Exiguobacterium sibiricum 7-3: one gene and its partner. The protein of the gene in region 1 interacts with the protein of each later gene in a pairwise test. Links are inferred from orthologs where the notes say so. Each region holds a gene or a part of one and is shown in the gene's direction. Other genes may lie near its edges.

The links.
Region 2: the proteins of P402_RS0102820 (region 1) and secA interact in binary tests that used the Escherichia coli proteins (3 or more experiments, as listed by UniProt). The link is inferred for Exiguobacterium sibiricum 7-3 from one-to-one orthologs.

Annotation. Positions count from the first base shown.
Region 1 is NZ_KK211190.1:344,770-348,017, reverse strand. Bases 322-3,234 are described here. They hold P402_RS0102820 (alkaline phosphatase), read left to right. Parts: upstream 322-1,055; coding sequence 1,056-2,414; downstream 2,415-3,234. Other genes in these bases: P402_RS0102810 (putative bifunctional diguanylate cyclase/phosphodiesterase), read right to left, coding at 3,127-3,234; P402_RS0102815 (DUF4352 domain-containing protein), read left to right, coding at 2,426-3,079; P402_RS0102825 (DUF6612 family protein), read right to left, coding at 322-807. In the rest of the region: more of P402_RS0102825, read right to left, coding at 1-321; more of P402_RS0102810, read right to left, coding at 3,235-3,248.
Region 2 is NZ_KK211190.1:636,141-639,578, forward strand. Bases 29-3,131 are described here. They hold secA (preprotein translocase subunit SecA), read left to right. Parts: upstream 29-371; coding sequence 372-2,891; downstream 2,892-3,131. Other genes in these bases: hpf (ribosome hibernation-promoting factor, HPF/YfiA family), read left to right, coding at 29-154; prfB (peptide chain release factor 2), read left to right, coding at 2,959-3,131. Also shown: more of hpf, read left to right, coding at 1-28; more of prfB, read left to right, coding at 3,132-3,438. UniProt on the Escherichia coli protein: Required for protein export, interacts with the SecYEG preprotein conducting channel.

The DNA of each region.
Region 1 (3,248 bases):
TGCACTCGGTAATTCCTGGGCATCTTTTGCTTCCGCCGGCAATTCAATCGACTGAATTTCATTAAATTTCGAGAACGTCGATTCGTTTTTCATCGAAAAGTCCGTTTTCCCGTCAACCGCAAACTCCATCTCCATATCCATCGTTTTTGGATAGTAGGTTTTTGCGTCATAGGTCATCGAGTAGACCATCTTTTTATACTCAATTTGATCCATGACCTCTTTCATTTGATTAAATTGCCCGGACTGTTCCAGGGAATCCTTCATAAACGCTTTCAACTGATCCCCTTTTAAATCCACATCTACTTGATAGACGTTACCGCTCTTTTTAACTGTCCAGCTGTCTTTATATTTTTTCAATAATTGCAGGTTTTTATCTGTTGAGACGGTTGATTTCATCTGATTCATCATCTCACCGAGTTGGGATGCATCCTGAACAAACCACTGATCATTTTGAGAGAGGTACAACTTATCATCCATGATATAACTTTCCACCTGAAGATCTTTTCCATCTTGCGGGTTTTTCATATTAACTGTCTGATGCATTGCGAGCGGTTCTTGAATCAGATCGACCGTTACACTCTGATCCACCGTCATGTCGCCAACATCCGATGCCGTCGTTCCTTCCATCCGGAACGATTTAATGTCTTCTTGCGCATTCGATGCTTTTTTCAGCAACTCCGTATTCGAAAGCTGTTTCGACCCGTTCTCCCCTTGACCATCTTCTATCGTCTGGTCATTACACCCTGCTAATCCAATCGTTGCCGTGAGGAGCCCGATCGTCATCCACCTTGTCTTCTTCACCGTCATTCCTCCTTCAAACAGATTATCTTTCTTTACGATCTGTCACTGGAAAATGTTTCAAAACCACTTCTTATCTTATTACCGTTCTGACTCTTTTTTACTCATCAAACTTAACGTCCATCTGTCCAACGTAAATTTTAAACTTTGATTCTTAACAAAACTTTACACCGGTCAAACGTTCGTTTTACAGTCCAAAGCTAGAGTTAGTCCTGTAGATCTGAACCGTACTCATTTTCCTGAAGGAGGAACCATCCATGAAGTTGAAACGAATCATCCCGATTGTGGCATTATCGACATTATCCCTTAGCACGATGATCTCGACAGATGACGCCGAGGCAAAAACAAAATCATCCAAATCCCCGGAAATCCGGAACGTCATCTTTTTGATTGGAGACGGGATGGGTGTCTCGTATACGTCTGCTCACCGTTATCTCAAAAACGATCCAACGACGCCAATCGCTGAGAAAACAGCATTCGATAAATATCTTGTCGGTCAACAGATGACTTATCCGGAAGACCCGGAGCAAAACATCACCGACTCGGCGTCTGCCGCGACGGCAATGTCGTCCGGTGTCAAAACATATAATGCAGCGATTGCGGTCGATAACGACAAATCAGAAGTCAAAACTGTTCTCGAAGCGGCGAAGCAACGCGGCAAATCGACAGGACTCGTCGCGACATCCGAAATCACGCATGCGACGCCGGCCTCGTTCGGGGCGCATGACGAGAATCGCAAGAACATGAACGCCATCGCCGACGATTATTTCAAGGAGCGGGTCAATGGCAAACACAAGATTGACGTCCTCCTCGGCGGCGGGAAATCGAACTTTGTCCGCCCGGATGTCGATTTGACGAAATCGTTTAAGAAAGACGGTTACAGCTACGTCACGGATCTTGATCAAATGCAGGCGGATAAGAACAAACAAGTTCTTGGTCTGTTCGCGGACGGAGGATTGCCAAAACGAATCGATCGCGAGAATACCGTTCCATCTCTCGAACAGATGACGAACTCGGCCATCAAACGTCTTGATTCGAACAAAAAAGGTTTCTTCCTGATGGTCGAAGGAAGCCAAATCGACTGGGCCGGTCATGACAATGACATCGTCGGTGCCATGAGTGAAATGGAAGACTTCGAACGGGCCTTCAAAGCAGCAATCGCTTTTGCGAAAAAAGATAAACACACACTCGTCGTCGCAACAGCCGACCATTCGACCGGTGGTTACTCGATCGGAGCAGACGGCATCTACAACTGGTTCGCCGAGCCGATCAAGGCTGCGAAAAAGACGCCGGACTTCATGGCGGCAAAAATCATTGAAGGCGCAGATGTCCGGAAAACCTTGACGACGTACATCGACCAAAATCGACTCGCCTTGACGGAAGACGAAATCCAGTCCGTTTCACGTGCCGCGGAGTCGAAGAAAGTACTAGACGTCGATAATGCGATTGAAGATATCTTCAATCAGCGCTCACACACAGGCTGGACGACAGGTGGACACACCGGGGAAGATGTCCCCGTCTATGCCTTTGGTCCAGCGAAAGAACGATTCGCCGGTCAAGTCGATAATACGGATCACGCCAAAATCATCTTCGATCTGTTGAAATCGAAGAAATAAGGAGACTTTCCATGAAACAGATACTTGCTGCCTTGATGCTCGGGACGATTCTTTCGGGTTGCGGCAATGCGCCAGACACCATACAAGAAAAGTCGTCAGAGAAATCGGTCCCGAAACAGGAGACACCGGTATCGATCGAGAAGTCTGCCACGTATGTCCCGAACCCGCAATTACCAGATGACCGTAAACTGACGACCGTCAACCAATCGGTATCCGACGATAAAGGTGAACTGACATTAAAACAAATCGTCCGTCCTGATGTGACACGAACCATCGGACCAATCACGATGAAGATTGAAGAAATGAAGGTGTTCCATGCCCGTCCCAGTTACGGGATGATTGACTTTTTCCACGGCTTCACCCATGACGAATCCTTCGACCTCGTCAAGACGCGTGTGACAATCACGAATACAGGTGACGAACCGGTCACCTTTAACCCTGTTGCCCATTTTAAACTCGACGCTAAGACTGAGAAGACGATCGGGGACGATGTCTACCTCGAGTCACTCGCGACGACATACGCGCCGTCCGAGACACGGACCGGTAACTTTGGCTTCATCATCGAACAACCGCTCGAGTCCGTTGAATTATTGACCAGTGACGTCCTGAACGGGAAACGCGACGTCCTCGAAAAAGGCGTTTCGGTCTCAACAACACTCAAGTGAGAACAAAAAAACAGGCAATCCTTTCCGCATAATACGGAAGGGATTGCCTATTTTTGATACAACGCCGGAATCTGTTCGTGCGGCATCGGACGACCGAAGTAATACCCCTGCATCCGTGAACATTCCAACCGATTGAGGACATTGACCTGTTCCAGCGTCTCGACTCCTT
Region 2 (3,438 bases), 290 kb from region 1 along the record:
TTTCACACTCAAGCCGATGGATACGGAAGAAGCGATTCTTCAAATGGACATGCTCGGTCACACGTTCTTCGTCTTCTCAGACGCTGAAACGGGTAACACGAACGTCGTCTACCGTCGAAAAGATGGCCGTTACGGCTTGATTGAACCAGAATAATGAATCTACAGAGGACTTACTCCACGGAGTAAGTCCTCTTTTGGTATGATAAAAAACTATTCATGAATAGAAGTAGTCTCAGACTAAAGTTGGATTTCCCGTGACCCGGATGGTCCGCGTGTTGAAATTTGACGGCGTATTCGGTACACTGAATAAAGGAAAAATCTCGGAATTCTGTTCGTTTTAAGAATCGTTCGAAGTAAGGGGACTGTAAGGCATGGCTAATTTTCTAAAAGAGTTATTCGCACCGACAAAACGTGTTCTGAAAAAAGCAGAAAAAGCGGCGGATGCCGTTGAATCATTTGAGGCACAAGTGGCTGCCTTATCGGATCAAGAATTAGAAGGAAAAGCGGTCGAATTCCGGACTCGTCTTGAGAACGGGGAAGACCTCGATGATATTTTACCGGAAGCTTTTGCGGTCTGTCGTGAAGTGTCAACACGTGTCCTCGGGATGCGTCATTACCGTGTCCAGCTGATTGGCGGATACGTCCTGCACAACGGCGATATCGCTGAAATGAAGACCGGGGAAGGGAAAACGCTTGTTGCGACACTTCCTGTCTATTTGAATGCCCTCGCCGGAAACGGCGTCCACGTCATCACCGTCAACGAATATTTGGCGAAACGTGACCGGGACATCATGGAACCACTTTATGCAGCACTCGGTTTATCAGTTGGTCTGAACTTGTCGAGCATGTCGCGCCAAGAGAAACAAGCGGCCTACAACTGTGACATCACATACGGAACGAACAATGAATTTGGATTTGATTACTTGCGTGACAACATGGTCCTCTATAAAGAAGACCGCGTGCAACGTCCGCTGTCCTTTGCTGTCGTCGATGAAGTCGACTCGATTCTTGTCGATGAAGCGCGGACACCGCTAATCATTTCCGGTTCTGCCGAAAAATCAACAGCACTCTATTCGCAGGCAGATATGTTCGCGAAGATGATGAAAGCAGATGAAGACTATACCGTCGACATCAAAACGAAAAGTGTTTTACTGACGGAACAGGGCATCGACCGTGCTGAAAAATATTTCGGCATCGATAACTTGTTCGCGCTCGATCATATCGCTTTGAACCATCACTTGAGTCTTGCGCTCCGTGCGAATTCAGTCATGCACCGGGACGTCGATTACATGATTCGTGAAGACGAAGTCATGATCATCGATCAGTTCACGGGACGTGTCATGGAAGGTCGCCGTTATTCGGAAGGGCTGCACCAGGCGATTGAAGCGAAGGAAGGCGTCGAGATTCAACGTGAATCAATGACGCTTGCGACGATCACGTACCAAAACTTCTTCCGGATGTACACGAAGCTTGCCGGCATGACCGGGACAGCGAAAACCGAGGAAGAAGAGTTCCGTAACATCTATAACATGCATGTCGTACCGGTTCCGACGAACAAACCAATCGTCCGGGACGATCAGCCGGACTTGATCTTCAAGACGATGAACGGGAAATTTGCGGCAGTCGCGGACGAAATCGAACGTGCCCACCGCGAAGGACAACCGGTCCTTGTCGGTACAGTGGCGGTCGAGACGTCTGAACTCCTCAGCAGTATTCTTAAGAAACGCGGCATCCGCCACGAAGTCTTGAATGCGAAAAACCATGCGCGGGAAGCGGAAATCGTTGAGAATGCGGGACAACCGAACGCGGTAACGATTGCAACGAACATGGCCGGTCGTGGTACCGACATCAAGCTGGGACAAGGGGTCATCGAAAAAGGTGGTCTTTACATCCTCGGGACAGAACGTCACGAATCCCGCCGGATCGATAATCAGCTCCGTGGTCGTGCCGGACGTCAAGGGGATCCAGGGGCATCGCAGTTCTATCTGTCACTTGAAGATGAATTGATGCGCCGTTTCGGATCGGATTCCCTGCAATCGATGATGGATCGTCTCGGAATGGATGATTCCCAACCAATCGAAAGCCGGATGGTCTCACGGGCCGTTGAATCGGCACAAAAACGGGTCGAAGGAAATAACTTCGATGCCCGGAAACAGGTTCTCGGATATGATAACGTCATGGCGGACCAACGGAAAGTCATGTACGCGGACCGGGCTGCGATTCTTGATGCCCAGTCGGTTTCAAATATCGTCCGTCCGATGATCGAACAGACGATTGAAGCCGGTGTCCATCAGTACACGCCAATCGAGTTCGTTCCGGAAGAGTGGAGCATTGGTGCATTAGCGGAATGGGCCAACCAAACGCTTGCGCTCGAAGAAAAAGTGTCGGAACAGGATCTGTTCGGTAAGGAACGCGAAGAAATCATCGAACTGTTAAAAGAACGGACTTTTGCCCATTACGAGCACAAACGCTCGGAAGTACCGGCTGAAGCGTTTGACGAGTTCGAGAAAGTCATCGTTCTCCGCGCCGTCGACCAGCACTGGATGAACCATATCGATCAGATGGATCAATTGCGTGAAGGGATTCATTTACGTGCCTACGGTCAAAACGATCCACTTCGTGAGTATCAATCGGAAGGTTCGCTGATGTTTGACACGATGAACGCAGCGATTGCGGAAGAAGTGACACAGTTCGTTCTCCGTGCGGATCTTGATCCGAACCTGAAACGCGAGAAAGTCGTCAAAGATGAAGTCGCGGTTTCCGGAAAAGAGGACAAGGTCGTCAAAAAAGCGCCGGTCCGCAAAAATCCAAATGAACAAATCGGACGTAACGACCCATGTTGGTGCGGATCCGGTAAAAAATATAAGAACTGTCACGGCCGTCAGGCATAAGTGACGAAGCGGCTGAAAGAGGCGGGAGATTCCTGCCTCTTTTGACGGAAAGAGAAGGTGGAACACAATGGAATTAGCAGAAATACGCAATACCGCCGAGTGGATGGAAAAGAAACTCGCTGAATACAAAGCATCGCTCGATCTCGAGAACAAAATCTCACGCATTGAGGAGCTTGAAAATGAGATGACGTATCCGGACTTCTGGAACAATCAGGAGTCGGCTCAAAAGGTCATCGACGAATCAAACGGTCTGAAAGCGATGGTCGATAAATACCAGCACCTCGCAGACGGTCACGAAAACATCGTTTTGACGTACGAATTGATTAAAGAAGAGCCGGACGTCGAATTGCAGGAAGAACTGGAGTCGGAACTCGGCGACATCAAAAAGAAATTTGACGAGTTCGAATTGCAAATCCTGTTGAACGGCGAATACGATGCGAACAACGCGATTCTCGAATTACACCCGGGAGCAGGCGGAACCGAGTCACAAGACTGGGCATCGATGTTACTCCGGATGTACCAGCGTTTCTGCGACAAGCAAGGCTGG